2 regions of the Brevibacillus antibioticus genome follow, and region 2 is predicted to be linked to the other one. Evidence: riboswitches for the same ligand, from Rfam matches in the RefSeq annotation. Region 2 holds a riboswitch; the other holds the start of a gene.

Region 1 (7,980 bases), 700 kb from region 2:
TATTAAAGAAGCAAGGCCAAAATCAGGATTGGATGGTCAAAAAGTTGATGCATTAGAAAGACAAAAAATCGAACTGGATGCTTTATCAAAGCTATCGAAAGTAGATGGAATTGTAAATATACTAGATTACTTTACACATTGGAAACATAGTTTTCTTGTGGAAGAGTATGTGGATGGAATGGACTTAGATTCCTGGATTGTAGCGAACTACCCTTTTATTACTAATGGTGATATCAAAGTCTATAAGAACAAAATACATAATATTCTTACTAAATTGGTGTCTATTGTTGAAGAAATGCATAAAAATGGTGTAGGAATGGGAGATTTACAACCAGTAAATATCATCATATCCGAAGATTTAAACGTGACTTTGATTGACTTTGAAACAGCACGACCTAAGGATTCTGAAGGAAAGCCTACACTGCAAACATACGGATTCTCTCATCCACGTAATAAAAATAACGGAGAGAGGGATTGGTATGCAATAAAGAAAATCCTACGACATTGCTTATTGCCAATTGGACCAATCGAGGATATTGATCCTGATATGTATGATTATCAAGATCAATGGATTGAAAAAGTTTATGGAGAGGATTTTGTACCATTTGTAAAAATGATAAGGGAAAAATGTAATCAGCATTTATCATTTATAGGAGAAGAGGATAGGTCGCATGCCATAAATAAAAATGCGTTGAAAATGGATATTCCCTCCATTATAGAAGGTCTCAGAAATGGTATTGAGAAAAATTTTGTTCCTAGCGAAAAGTTAATTCATGGTGATGTCAGGCAATATGAAAGCAAAGCTGGGAAATACAATGTACAAAATGGAGGCACTGGAGCTGCGCTAGCATTTTGTAGATCTGGTACTGTGAGTGGTAATATACACCATTGGATTGAAAATGAATTAATGAGAAACATCGATTCTATTGAACAAGGTGGATTATTAACAGGTAAAGCAGGCGTAGCGACAACATTATATGAAATCGGTTATAAAAAAGAAGCAATAAACATCTTTGCAAACACGAATCTTAATTCTTCTGATATATCATTAAGGTCAGGATTGTCAGGTATAGGACTTGGGTTCATTAGTCTTTATTTAGAAGAAAAAGATGAACGTGTTCTGGAAAAAGCAATATTTGTAGCTAGTATCATTGATACTTTTATGAGCGAGAAGAAAGAGCTAAAAGTTCAGGATTGGGCCGGGATTCCAATCGGTATAATGGAAGGTTGGTCTGGAGTCTCGTTGTTTTACTCAGCTTTGTATGCAGTCACCAAAAGGGAAAATTATTACTTGAAATCTATCGAATGTATTGATAAAGATTTAGAAAAAACCAAAGAAGACAAAAGCACATTGCAAACGATTGATGATTCCAATCGTTTATTACCTTACCTTTCAGGGGGATCGATAGGTATAGGAATAGCAATCGTATACCTAAATCATGTTAGTGATAAAAAACGTTACCAAAGAGAATTGAGCTTAATTACTAATTTATATCGTGTTAGATGTAGCGTAAGCGGGGGGCTTTTCGATGGCGCTGGAAGCTTTTTGATAATACCGCCTCTACTAGGAAAAAGTGATTCTGCGTATACAAACAAAAAAGATGGTGTAATAGAATTGTTACGTTTATTTTTAATTCCTAAGGAAAATCATATTTTATTTCCAGGGCAGTTTTGTTATCGTTTGTCTGATGACTTTCAAACAGGGAGCTCTGGTATTATACTAGCTTTAGAGGGGATATTGAAAGATAACCCATTATATTGGCTTCCATTAATAAATATCGATGATTTTTATAAAAATACAAAATATAGCCACGATGTAGGATGTGTAAATGCTGCCCCAACTACAATAAAGCAATGAGGCGTAGAGCAGTGATTGGCTTTGTTCCATAATTGTATAAGGGTACCAAATGGACAGTGCTACCTTATGGTTGGTTGCTGTCGTTTTTTGTTTGCGAAAGAGAAACAGGTTGTTTAGATCCTGCATCATATCCAATGTGCAGAAAGGAGAGATACGACTTGCAAGAACTAACCTCAACAGAACTGATCCAATACCTGCAAGAAAAGGGGTCGGTCGCTCTTTTTGTCTATACACCAATGTGTGGGACCTGCAAGCTCGCAGCACGAATGCTCGGCATCATGGAAGAAACATTCCCTACCGTTCATCTGTACCAGATCAATATTAATACGGCACCTGCATTGGCAGAACAATGGCAAGTGACCAGCGTACCCGCCTTACTTATTTTTCACAGACATGAATTGTTGGACCGCCATTATGCCATCCAGTCCGTTGGATTTTTATACGATGTACTGAAACCTCTGGCCTAGACATACACCTATTTCTTTCGCCATGAATATGACTAAGAGAGAAGAAATGCGAAGGAGGAGGCGTATGCAAATCCACGTGGTGGAAGAAGGACAAACCTTAGCGAGCATCGCCGAGACGTACGGTACGACGCCGGAAGCGATCAACAAGGCGAATGAATTGCCAGATCCCAATAAGCTGGCAACCGGACAGGCGATGGTGATCCCGATTGTAGGAAGCTACCATTGGGTCAAACAAGGGGATACGTTGTATACCATCGGTCAGCGTAACCAGATCAGCGCAGCAGAGCTTGCTCGCGTCAATGGGATTTCTCCCTATAAACCGCTACAAGTCGGGCAAAAGCTATATATCCCGCCTCGTCCTAGACGAGCGGCTGATTTCAATGCGTATGTGGAACCGCGGCGGACTGTCCCACCAGCGCTGGAAGCGGATGTGCGGACGGCTGCCCCTCATCTTACGTATTTGGCACCGTTCAGCTTTCGCATCAACCGGGATGGAACCCTCCAACGACCAAATCTGAGCAATTTTCCAGCAATCGCAAAAGAAAACCAAGCCCTCCTTATGATGGTCGTGACGAATCTGGAAAAGGGTCAGTTCAGTACGGAATTGGGCGCACTCATCTTGAACGATCAAGAACTCCAGAACAAATTGTTGGATAATATACTCGCGACCGCCCATGAGCTGGGAATGGGGGATATCCATTTTGATCTGGAAGCCTTGCCTACAACAGGTGCAGAAGCGTACGCGAACTTCTTGCGAAAAGCAAGGGGACGTATACATGCGGCGGGGTTGATGATGTCTGTTGCGCTCGCCCCGAAGACGAGTGCCGTGCAAGCGGGGAAATGGTATTCTGCCCATGATTACAAGGCGATAGGAGCGCTTGCCGATTTTGTTGTGATCATGACGTATGAATGGGGCTATAGTGGAGGTCCTCCGATGGCAGTTTCTCCGATCGGACCTGTGCGGCGTGTCTTGCAGTACGCCATTACGGAAATACCAGCCGAGAAAATTTTGATGGGCCAAAATCTGTACGGATACGACTGGACCTTACCGTACGAGCGAGGAACGACAGCGAAAGCTCTGAGTCCGCAAGCGGCAATTGCTTTGGCAGCACAGCATAATGCAGTGATTCGGTATGACTATCGCGCGCAGGCTCCGTTTTTTACGTACACGGATGATCAAGGCAAGCAACACCAGGTGTGGTTTGAGGATGCGCGGTCGATCCAAGCCAAGTTCAATCTGGTTAAACAGCTTGGCTTAAGAGGCGTCAGCTACTGGAAACTCGGTTTGCCATTTCCGCAAAATTGGTTGTTGATCGAGGGGAACTTTCGCGTCCGTAAGCGTGCATAGTCATCTGGCGTACATTCCATCACGGGTTGTACGCCTTTTTTTCGAATGAAAAATCATGGTATGATGAAGATGACAGGAAGGAAAAGGGGAGAAATCATGGGAGAATGCAAATTGGATCACAGCCATGAGGACGTACTCAAAAAACTGGCAGAACAAGCTCCACATCTATCGGAGTTGCGTGTGAGTCAATTCAAAAATCAGTTGAATGGCGAACTCAGCCAAGAGCGTCTAAACGAGCTGTTTCATTTATTGAAAAAGTATGATCTGGCTAGCCCAGAGGAGCGCCAAGAGCGCGAAAAACAAATGGATCGCTTGTTCGGCTAAGACTAATACATACTTTGTTTCGTTTTGCCCCCTAGTGGGAGAATCAGGCTGGAACCGTGGTTCCATGCGGCGAGGAGTAACGATGGAAGACAGACTCTATTATCAGGATGCCTATACAAGAACGTTTTCTGCCCAAGTGACAAGGGCTGGTGTCGAGCAAGATGGGACACCTTACGTGGTACTGAATCAAACGGCTTTTTACCCTACTGGAGGCGGACAGCCTTCCGATCTGGGCGTATTGGAAGAGATTCGTGTAGTTGATGTGGAAGAGGTAGATGGCGAAATTCGTCACCGACTGGAAGCTCCCTTGTCTGAAACCATAGCCGAAGTAACATGTCACATTGATTGGGACCGCCGCTTCGATCACATGCAGCAGCATGCTGGTCAACACATTTTATCTGCGTCCTTCCTGGAAGTCGTGCAGGCGGAGACCGTTGCCTTTCACTTGGGCAAAGAACGTGTCACCATTGATGTACGACTAGATGATTTGACAACAGATGTATGGGAGAAGGTAGAAAAGCGAGCGAATCAGATTGTTCTGGAAAACCACCCCATCCTTGCGCGGTTCGTTGATGACGAGGAATTGGCAACGCTGCCTTTGAAAAAACAGCCGACCGTTACTGAAAATATTCGCGTCGTGATGATACCTGAGTTTGATTACAACCCATGCGGAGGAACTCATCCAGCGCGTACAGGCGAAGTCGGGATGATCAAGATCTTGGGCTGGGAGCGACACCGCGGAAACATTCGTCTGGAATTCATCTGTGGCTGGCGAGCTTTGCGGGACTACAACCAAAAGCAAGCTGTTGTTCGGGATACGGCGAAGCTGCTCGCTACCAATGAAGGGGAACTGATCGCACAGACGGAACGCCTCCTTGCTGAGCGCGACGCTTTGAAGGCAAAATTGGCAGAAGTGGATAAGCAGCTATTAGAAGTGGAAGTAAACCAACAACTATCTGCTGCTAGCCAACTCGGTCCTTCTCGCCTCATTATGCGTACCTTCACGGACAAAACGATTCAGCAGCTTCAACAGTTCGCACAGCTGGCTACTGCTCTGGCGCCAGATGCGATTTGCCTTTTGGCTGCTACTACCGAGGACAAAATGCAAGTCGTGTTTGCTCGTGGGCAAGAAGTCAACGTAGCCATCAATCAAGTGTTGAAAGAAACCTTGCCAGTCATAAATGGAAAAGGTGGGGGAAATCCTGCGATGGCACAGGGTGGCGGTCAGACAGTAGTGAATGCAGAAGAAGTATTGCTGCATGCTCGCAAACTGCTGGAAACCTCACTCATGTAAATACATTGATTCAACAAAAGGAGGATACCCGAAATGAACTGGAATCCGGGAGATATCGTTCGCGTTGCGCAGCGAACAGGTGAATATATTGCAGAAGTATTGGAAATCCACGAATCAAAGCTGCTGGTAAAGGTGTTGGCTGTTACCAAATACCCAACGCAAGGTGATTTGCATTCTTCCTACGAAGTAGATGTGCCGCTGTTTCACCAGCGTCCAGCACTGTCTTACTTGGAAAAATTCATGACGCCTGTCCAAGGGGTCATTCGCTATAACGGTGCGATTCCAGACTACAAGGAATCTGTCCGACAAGCGATGGAAAGAGAAATGGAAAAGCTTGCGAAAATGGCAGCTTGGGCAGAGCGCTGTCTCGTTGAGCTGGAAAAGATGCATAAGGAAGCCTTTACAAACACGAAATAGAGTGGTACTGTAGTACTCGAATGTACGACAATTGCATAGCTTTACTACCAAACGGGGGCCAAGCAACGTTGGCTGAGATTGTGACGAGTGTGTTACTGACCGTTGAACCTGACCTGGGTCATGCCAGCGGAGGAAGAGGTATTTGGAATCAGTATCACGGTGTCGCAACCGAGCGGAACTATGCTTGTTTGCGTGCATACATGATAAGATCTCACTCAACCATCCGAGGCGGATGGTTTTTTTATGCCATTCGTCCGATGAGATGGAATGGGTATACGGCTTCTTCTGTTTGTCTGAATCGACTCAGGCAGGCGGGAGAAGCCGTTTTTTTCCAGTAGAAGGAGGTAATCCATGATTGTTCAGCTGAATGGGAAAAAAGTAGAGTTGGCGGAAGAAATCACGACAGTGCGAGCCTTGCTTGCTTCTTATTCCCTGCAAGAGAAGATTGTCGTCGTAGAGCGAAATGGTGACATTATTGATCGCTCAGTATACGAACAAACACCGATTGCAGACGGAGATCGCATAGAAATCGTTCATTTTGTCGGAGGAGGATGATCATCATGATAGATACATTGAAAATTGGATCGTACGAGTTTCGCTCCCGCTTGCTTCTGGGTACTGGTAAATTCGCTGACCTGGATACGCAAGGGAAAGCGGTAGAGGTGTCGGAAGCAGAAATTTTGACATTTGCGATTCGTCGCTTGAATTTGGAAAATCCGCAAGAACCGAACTTTTTGGAACAGCTCGATTTGAAAAAATTCACCCTGCTACCTAATACAGCAGGTGCCTATACAGCAGAAGAAGCAGTGCGCATTGCCCGTTTGGCTAAAGCATCTGGGCTGTGTGACATGATCAAGGTCGAGGTTATTGGAGATCCAAAAACACTTCTCCCTGACCCGATTGGCACGCTCGAGGCTTCGAAAATCTTGGTGGAAGAAGGCTTTATCGTACTGACCTACACCAATGACGACCCGATTCTTGCTAGACGTCTGCAAGAGGTTGGCGTACATGCGGTTATGCCAGGTGCGTCACCAATTGGTTCCGGGCAAGGGATTGTCAACGAAAACAACCTCCGCTTTATCATCGAGGATGCGAAAGTTCCGATTATTGTGGACGCAGGAATTGGCTCGCCAGCAGACTGCGCGAAAGCGATGGAGCTAGGTGCTGACGGCGTCTTGTTGAATACAGCAGTCGCCCTCGCTGACAATCCTGTCCTGATGGCAGAAGCGATGAAGCTCGGGGTGGAAGCAGGGCGCAAAGGCTTCCTGGCAGGCCGTATCGCGAAAAAGCGTTACGCATCCGCAAGCAGCCCGAACGAAGGGATGATTGAGTAGCGTGGATCGACTGACAGAAGCGATAGAATCGATTGTCAGCCGCAAAGAAGAGCTGTTCGCATTATTGGCAGAGCTCGTTTCTCATCCGACTGTGAGTCCTCCCGCGCGAAACAGCGATGCTGCACAAGGAGTGATCGCTAACAGACTGCAAGCGATGGGATTTGAAGTGGATCGCTGGACGGTTTATCCAGGAGACGACAATATCGTCGGTCGATTATCAGGGGATGCATCTAGGCGGGCAAACAGCTTGATTATCAACGGCCACATCGATGTGGCTGAAGTTGGTAATGACTCGGGATGGACCTATCCACCTTTTGCTCTGACACATGGAAAGGATGGTCGCCTGTATGGCCGTGGAGTTGCGGATATGAAAGGCGGACTCGCAGCGAGCTTGTTTGCGATCCAAATGCTGCGCGAACATTGTATCGAGCTCCAAGGCGATCTGCTCTTTCAATCCGTCATCGGAGAAGAAGCGGGTGAAGCGGGGACATTAGTCGCTATCGAGCGTGGCTATCAGGCTGACTACGCCGTTGTAGTGGACACGAGCAATCTGCAAATGCAAGGACAGGGCGGGGTCATTACAGGCTGGATCACGATTGAGAGTCCGACGACGCTGCATGACGGAATGCGCGCACAGACGATTCATGCAGGTGGACGTGTCCGGGGAGCTTCTGCCATTGAAAAAATGACGAAGGTGATCAACGCACTACAGGAGCTGGAGCGGGATTGGGCTGTCATGAAGTCCTATCCCGGCTTTCCGGCAGGCAGCAATACGATCAATCCCGCAGTTATCGAGGGTGGTCGTCACGCAGCTTTTATCGCAGATCGTTGCGCTCTATGGATTACCGTTCATTTTTATCCGAATGAATCCTACGAAGAGATCATCCGCGAGATCGAGGATCACGTCGGACGTGCAGCAGCAGCTGATCTTTGGCTGA
Region 2 (7,980 bases):
ACGTCCGTTCGGAAAATTAATGGGAGAAGCGGTGCAATCCGCTCTGAATACATTGCTCATGATCGGTGGCTTTATCATCGTTTTTTCGGTATTAATCCAACTTTTCTCCACGATTCATCTGACACAAATTATCAGTACGCTTCTCTCGATCATTCTCGGTCCCTTTGGTTTTCCACCAGCTTTTTCTCAAGCAATCGTGGCTGGATTGTTCGAAGTAACCCTTGGCGCACAGGCAGCGAGCATTGTACCTGATGAAGTTTCCTTGGTCTGGAAAGCAGCCATTGCCAGTGCGATATTGTCTTGGGGTGGTTTGAGTGTTCACGCGCAGGTCGCAAGTATCTTGAGTGAAACGGATATTCGCGTCGCCCCTTACTTGATTGCCAGATCCCTGCACGCTTTGCTAGCTGCGGTTTTGACCTTTGTCTTTTGGGGGCCACTTGCCACAGCCAGCTCCTGGTTCATGGACAAAGCCATCCCTGTATTTGCGCATGTGAAAGCTGAGATCCCGACGACGAGTTGGTGGGAGACCTTGCTATTATCAGGAGGACTCGCCATTGGCTTCAGTGCGATTCTGTTGTGCACCAGCCTGACTCTCTCGCGCATGAACCGCAGCAAGACGCGATAATCTACTCGGCCATTTTTCGCTTCAGTGCCTCTTCTACGATCGGTGGCACCAAATCGGCGACACTCGCCTTGTATTTCGCAACTTCCTTCACAATACTTGAACTCAAGTACGAATATTGATTGTTCGTCATCATGAAAAACGTTTCGATATTTTCGTCGAGCTTTTTATTAATCGAGGCGACCTGCATCTCATATTCAAAATCAGAAACAGCACGAAGGCCACGAATGATCACCTGTGCGCCCTTTTTGTTCATATAGTCAATCAACAAGCCGTCAAAAGAGTCCACTTCTACATTTTTCATGTCAGCCGTTGCCTGACGAAGCAATTCAACACGCTCTTCTACGCTGAACAATGAGTTTTTCTTTGAATTGATTAAGACGGCGACAATGACCTTATCAAAAACGTTGGCACCCCGCGCAATAATGTCGAGATGCCCATAAGTAACAGGGTCGAAGCTTCCTGAACATACGGCGATTGCCATAGCGGGTTATCCTCCCTTAGTGCTCTTTACGCACCATGATTTGAAAGTTAAGCTTGTGGCTCCAAATCGTAATAATACACAGTAACGGCCGTATCCCCATACTTAGCCGCTCGGTCCTTCACACAATGACCAATCGCATCCGGAAAGGAGTCTGCGATATCATGCTCAGCCACGATCCACGCTCCGTCCGCCAACATTCCCAGCTCCTGCAACATCTCAATTTCTTCGACAATTTTTTGCTCGGCGTACGGCGGGTCTAAAAAGACGAGATCAAATTTTTGATTGCGTGTACGCAGTGTGCGAATGGCGCGGTCCGCATCCATCCGATATAGTTCTGCATAATCGTCCAGCCTGCAAGCGCTGACGTTTTGTTTTACCACAGCAAATGCTTTGTGATCTCGCTCCACGAATACAGCCCGATCCGCTCCCCTACTTAATGCCTCGATCCCGAGACCACCTGTTCCCGCGTATAGGTCCAATGCCCACCCGCCATCGAAATACGGACCAATCATATTAAAAATCGATTCTTTGACTTTATCGGTTGTCGGTCTGGTTCCTTTGCCCGGAACTGCTGCCAACCGTCTTCCTCTGTGTTCACCAGCGATGACTCGCATACTCATTTCACCTGTCTGCTTTCCTATATGTATGTTTTATGACGCGATTTTCTAAGACTGAGAATGATATCATACTATCACAACTGCATACACCCGTAAAATTAGCAACTGGAAAAATTTATGCACAAGAAAGGTATATAACCCCATTCGATTGGAAAAGATGATGAATAGCGACGCAACGGTGTCGCTGACAACCGCGGAGAAGACTTACGTTTCCCCATAAGCTCTTCCTCCGGTTTCTCCTCTCCCATAATTGAAAGGCTGTTCACTTTGGCGCACGACGTGTCTGATAGGAGCATTTCGTGCCATCGCTCCCTTCATCGGGAGGAGTTGAACGGCTGCCCCTCGCCTTTTGGCGATGGGGTATTTTTTTTTGTCCAGCGCATACTACATGTACCTGCAACACCCCCTACATGTAGATTGCCTGAAAGGAGTGAGTCGTTCATGGCAGAAAAACGACCATCTGCACAAAAGCTGAAGGCGTCCAAAGCCCAGTCCATTGCGGACCGCACAGGCAAAGACGTCGAGCTAGCGCGTGACATGCAATCGCGTGCAGATCAATCGGACATCGTCAAACATGGACAGTAGCTGCATACCTAGCCAGCCGGATCGAATCGGCTGGCTTTTTACTTTTCCACCTTCAATTCCCTCGGCACTTCTTCTTGGCGGATACAGATACTATACAAAAATAACTGTGAAGGAGGTATCCGCATGCATACCGTGTGGAAGGGCTCAATCAGCTTCGGCCTCGTCAATATACCTGTTCGTATGTTTACTGCAACGGAAGAGCGCGATATTCGCTTTCGCCAACTGCATAAAGAGTGCCATACCCCGATCAAGTACACAAAAATGTGCCCGCACTGCCAGCGCGAGGTAGATACGAGCGAAATCATCCGTGGCTTCGAATACGAAAAAGGACATTTTGTCATGATCGACGATGATGATCTGGAAGCCATAACGCCAGAAACACGCAGAGCTATTGAAATTATCGACTTCGTAGACTTGTCGGAGATTGATCCCGTTTATTTTCATAAAAGCTATTTCCTATCCCCACAGGACACTGGTGAAAAAGCGTACGCCCTGCTTCGCTCCGCCATGGAACAGACAGGCAAGATCGGCGTTGCACAGGTGACGATGCGCAATCGGCAAAGCCTGGCCGTTATCCGACTGTATGAGCATTGCATCATGCTGGAGACCATCTTCTATCCAGATGAGGTACGTCCCGTCAGTCAAGTGCCCGCCTTGCCTGAAGCGGCTCTACCGTTGGCCGAAAACGAACTAAAGATGGCAACTGAGCTCATTATCAATATGACAATCCCTTTTGATCCGGCAAAATATACGGATGAATATCGATCCGACCTGCAAAAACTGATTGAGAAAAAATTGGAGGGTCAGGAAATCGCCACCGCACCTACTGTGGCAAGAACCAATGTCATTGATCTCATGCAGGCCCTTAAAGAAAGCTTAGAGTCTACAGCTGGACAAGCCGCAGTGCCCATCAAAATCGAGCCAGCACCGACTCCGTCAAAGCCTGCGCGAAAACGCACCACTGCTGCCTCCTCGTCCGAAAAAGAGCAGACATCGAAAAAGGAGACCGCAGCCAGTCCGAAAAAGACTACGACTACTTCTACAACCAAAACACTGCGCAAAAAGAAGGCTACCTCTGGTTAGGCTACACAAAAAACCTGCCCACTTTTGGACAGGTTTTTCGTATTCACATCATGGTATCTAGCTAGGGGCCATCTTCCTGCATGGTTCAATATGGATATGAACGGCGTTAATCCGGTGAATCTTGCGCATCTGTTCTTCAACTTTCTCGGTGATGGTGTGGCTCTCCACTACATTCAGACCTGGATCGACATGGATCACAACATCAACCAGCACGCTGCTTCCGTGATAGCGGGCTTTGATGTCGCTGATATCCTTTACTCCTGAAATGGAGGAAATCGTAGCCCGCAGGTCCGCAAGCTCGCTCTCGTCAAAGCCATCTGTCAAACGATGGGTTGCCTCCCTGAAAATGTCCCAAGCAGTCTTTAAAATAATAAGACCAACGACAAAAGCAGCTAATGGATCGAGCCAATGCAATTGAAACTGTGCGCCAGCTACCCCAATAAACGTCCCGATACTAACGAATGCGTCTGAACGGTTGTCAGCGGCCGCTGCATGAAGTGCTTGACTGTTTGTTTTGATGGCGAGCTTTTTATTGTAGCGATAGACGAAAAGCATAATAACGGCAGTTGCAAGTGCTGTCCACCCTGCCAACAGGTCAGGAGCCGAATGATGTGAGTCAAACAAGGATGGCACGGCCTTCGTAACGACCTGAACTCCGACAAATAGCATAATAAATGATGCGACAAGTGCTGAAATCGTCTCCGCCCGGAAATGGCCATACGGGTGATCTTTATCAGGTGGTTTCCTTGCAATACGCAGCCCGATCAAAACAGCAATCGATGCGACGACATCCGTTGAGTTGTTAAGACCGTCCGCCATTAAGGCTTCCGATGCAGTGACATACGCAACTCCTATTTTTAATACAGAGCAAAAAATGTAGGCGAAAATACTCACCCATGCTCCACGTTCTCCTTGTTTTAGATCCGAATAGACATCCATACCTCATCACCTCAAAATACTTCTCCATCCTGCTTCGACAACGAGGAAAATCAAAGCGCTGGAAGCAGTTGCTTTTTTTCGAACTTCATCGTAACAGATAGGATTCATGTGGGTCTACAGAAACAGTTTTAGTCCGATTCACGAGAATAGGGGGGAGGAAAATGTGTTGCACACCCACAATTTTTCCACTGGAAAATTTTCCTTGAAATAAAATGGACTTCCCGTTATCCTATTCTTGCAAACCAAAATACAAAAAAGCACGGGAGCTTGGAAATCACCAGGCTGAGAGGATGGTACTGTGCCATCGACCGTTGAACCTGAACTGGGTAATGCCAGCGGAGGAATGTCATATACGACACGAAAAGATGCGTGTATCTTTTTAGGATACCCGTTTCTTCTCTACTCTCGCGTTGGCGTCGCATATTGTTTATGCGGCGCTTTTTCGCGGGCAGTTTCTTTCGCCTCCCTAAACGGTTCTCGCTTTCGTGCAACCAAAACAAGGAGGTTTTTTCTTATGTCATTGGTGTCATCTTTTCCAGGCAGTCACAAAGTATACGAAATAGGTAGTCGTGCGGACATCCGTGTCCCGATGCGCGAGATTTCCCTTCACCCTACCGAAGGATTGTCTGGCTCCACACCCAATCCTCCTCTTCGCGTGTACGATACGAGTGGCGAGTACACCGCAGCGGGTTACGTTCCTGACATTCAAGCAGGACTGCCCTCCATCCGCCACCAGTGGATCGATGAGCGAAATGATGCGGAAACGTATGTTGGTCGCGAACCACAACTGGTTGATGACGGCTTCCGAAACGAAGACAAGGCAGCCGCCCTCCCCACTTTCCCTCGAGAGGACTACAAACCAAAACGGGCAAAGCCAGGGAAAAATGTTACCCAGCTTCATTATGCCCGAAAAAATATCATCACACCGGAAATGGAATACGTTGCCATTCGCGAGGGTGTCTCCCCTGAATTTGTACGGGCAGAAATCGCCGCTGGACGTGCGATCCTCCCTTCTAACGTCAATCATCCGGAAAGCGAGCCGATGATCATTGGCCGCAATTTTCATGTCAAAATCAATGCCAACATCGGAACGTCAGCCGTCAGCTCTTCGATGGAAGAAGAAGTCGAAAAAATGATTTGGTCTGTTCGTTGGGGTGCCGACACCATTATGGACCTCTCGACGGGAAAACATATTCACACCACGCGGGAGTGGATAATCCGAAACAGTCCTGTTCCAGTCGGTACTGTTCCGATTTATCAAGCACTTGAAAAAGTAAATGGGAGAGCCGAGGATTTGACATGGGAGGTTTACCGAGACACCTTGATTGAGCAAGCAGAACAAGGTGTCGATTACTTCACGATTCATGCTGGCGTTCTTTTGCGCTACATCCCCATGACAGCAAACCGTGTTACCGGCATCGTCTCTCGCGGCGGATCGATTTTGGCCGCTTGGTGCCTGGCCCATCACGAGGAAAACTTTTTGTATACGCATTTCGCTGAAATTTGCGAAATTCTGAAGGCCTATGACATTTGTGTATCCCTCGGAGATGGATTACGTCCTGGCTCTATTGCGGATGCAAATGACGAGGCGCAGTTCGCGGAGCTTGAAACATTGGGAGAACTCACAAAAATTGCGTGGGAATACGACGTACAAGTCATGATTGAAGGCCCTGGTCACGTCCCTATGCATCTCATTCGCGAAAATATGGATAAACAGTTGTCCATTTGCCATGAGGCTCCTTTTTACACACTCGGGCCGCTCACGACTGACATTGCCCCCGGCTATGACCACATTACTTCAGCGATTGGCGCTGCCATGATTGGATGGTTCGGAACAGCGATGCTCTGCTACGTAACGCCCAAGGAGCATCTCGGTCTACCCAATAAAGAGGATGTCCGCAACGGTTTAATCGCATACAAAATCGCAGCGCATGCCGCTGATCTCGCAAAAGGCCATCCGCGAGCAAAACAGCGAGACGATGCCTTATCCAAAGCTCGTTTTGATTTTCGCTGGAATGATCAATTCAATTTGTCTTTGGACCCAGAGCGCGCCCGCGAATATCACGACGAAACGTTGCCAGCAGAAGCCGCCAAATCGGCCCATTTTTGTTCCATGTGCGGGCCTAAATTTTGCAGCATGAAAATATCGCACGACATTCGTCACATCGCCAATGAACAAGGGGCTGCCCAAGATCCCGCCATTCTTGCAGGGATGCAGAAAAAATCACGTGAGTTTCGCGAACAAGGAAGCCGTTTGTACCAGTCGTAATCAAGGGGGATGCCTATGGAGGAAGCCAGTCGTTTACGCGAAAAGATTATTCGACTAGAGGCTGAGCTAGAGCAATCTAAACAACAATTGCGGCTCATTCAACAAGACTGCAGCCACGTCTATATCGAAACTCCACTTACGCGAACATGCTCCAAGTGCCTGCAATCCGAAAGCCTCTATTATTAATAGAAAAGGTCGAAATCCTTTCTGGAGGATCTCGACCTTTTTTCTTGCTTATTTCGCCATTCCGACTTGCAACGGTAGTCCTTCTTTATAATAGAGAGTAGGCGATAGCAGGATGAAGAAAATATGGATATGCAAAAAGCCTTGCTTCTTCAAAATGCCGTGAATGGCGCTAGCAATCGCGTCATGTTGCTTTTGTTCACGGGGAAACATCATGATCTCTACAGACAAAGGACTGTTCGTCAATTGCTCTACCGGAAGCAGCTCCAATTTCACCTTTTCCGGAGCTACCTCAGCAAATTTAGAAAACTCTTCTATAAGAATCTGAGAAATGGGCTCTATGTCTTGCTTCGCAAAGCCTTTAAACCGAAGAAACGGCAAGTCAATTCCTTCTTTCGTAAATGAGTTCGCACAGTCATTATAAACAAGTCTCTCATTGTATATCAATGAAAAAAGGATTAAAGAAAGTGAACAACAAACATTCGCAACCCGAGCGAGACACAAAGAGGGCCATATCAGAGAACAGCTCCCTTCCCATGAGGTGTGGTGGACGTACCACGGAAGGAGGAAGAAGCTCAACCAGATACAGCCCAATCCGCTAAACCATTCGTTACTTAATACAGGTAGTATAGCCCGAATTCAATACTTAATCAATAAAGAAGTTTCGTAAAATTCAAACAGGAATGCATCCGCCAGCACCACTCGTATAGTTCATGCCCATCCGTGAAACTGTATTAGAAAACTGGGCAAGTCCCAACTAAACATAAAGGTGGCAGCTATGGAACTAACTCCGCTTTTTCCTTTTGAGCCTACCAGCACCGAAGCTATACCTGTTGGACCACAATGGATAGGCCAAGTGAAATGGGATGGCGTTCGCATTCTTACATACTACGATGGACACGAGGTCAAACTGTTCAATCGAAAACTAAATGAACGGACTTTCCATTATCCCGAAGTGACCGATCTTCACTCGTATTGTCGTGCCGATTCTGTGATTTTGGATGGAGAAATAATCGCACTCGGTTCGGACGGAAAGCCTTCTTTTTACGAGGTCATGAGGAGAGACGGGCTGCGCCGTTTAGAGAAGGTCCCCCAGGTACAAAAGCTCGTTCCTGTGACATACATGGTCTTCGATGTACTGTACTGGAATCATGAATGGGTAACTTCCTACCCACTGTCAGAGCGACAACAACTACTG

Evidence for each region. Region 2 has a riboswitch for thiamine pyrophosphate ahead of thiC (phosphomethylpyrimidine synthase ThiC). Riboswitches for the same ligand answer to the same signal wherever they lie in the genome.
Region 1: it holds a riboswitch for thiamine pyrophosphate, as region 2 does, so the genes downstream of both, thiS (sulfur carrier protein ThiS) here and thiC (phosphomethylpyrimidine synthase ThiC) in region 2, are expected to answer to the same signal.

The regions. Positions count from the first base shown of each region.
Region 1 is NZ_SZNK01000001.1:1,727,574-1,735,553, forward strand. It holds gene lanKC (class III lanthionine synthetase LanKC) at 1-1,858, shown strand, start outside; gene E8L90_RS07880 (thioredoxin family protein) at 2,017-2,325, shown strand; gene E8L90_RS07885 (glycoside hydrolase family 18 protein) at 2,390-3,673, shown strand; gene E8L90_RS07890 (hypothetical protein) at 3,770-3,997, shown strand; gene E8L90_RS07895 (alanyl-tRNA editing protein) at 4,080-5,291, shown strand; gene kapB (kinase-associated lipoprotein KapB) at 5,325-5,708, shown strand; TPP riboswitch at 5,750-5,860, shown strand; gene thiS (sulfur carrier protein ThiS) at 6,060-6,263, shown strand; gene E8L90_RS07910 (thiazole synthase) at 6,269-7,042, shown strand; gene E8L90_RS07915 (acetylornithine deacetylase) at 7,035-7,980, shown strand, end outside.
Region 2 is NZ_SZNK01000001.1:1,030,248-1,038,227, reverse strand. It holds gene ylbJ (sporulation integral membrane protein YlbJ) at 1-625, shown strand, start outside; gene coaD (pantetheine-phosphate adenylyltransferase) at 627-1,106, opposite strand; gene rsmD (16S rRNA (guanine(966)-N(2))-methyltransferase RsmD) at 1,154-1,720, opposite strand; gene E8L90_RS30120 (hypothetical protein) at 2,165-2,308, shown strand; gene ku (non-homologous end joining protein Ku) at 2,432-3,391, shown strand; gene E8L90_RS05155 (cation diffusion facilitator family transporter) at 3,449-4,330, opposite strand; TPP riboswitch at 4,580-4,692, shown strand; gene thiC (phosphomethylpyrimidine synthase ThiC) at 4,845-6,599, shown strand; gene E8L90_RS30115 (hypothetical protein) at 6,615-6,785, shown strand; gene E8L90_RS05145 (DUF1904 family protein) at 6,834-7,163, opposite strand; gene E8L90_RS05140 (ATP-dependent DNA ligase) at 7,561-7,980, shown strand, end outside.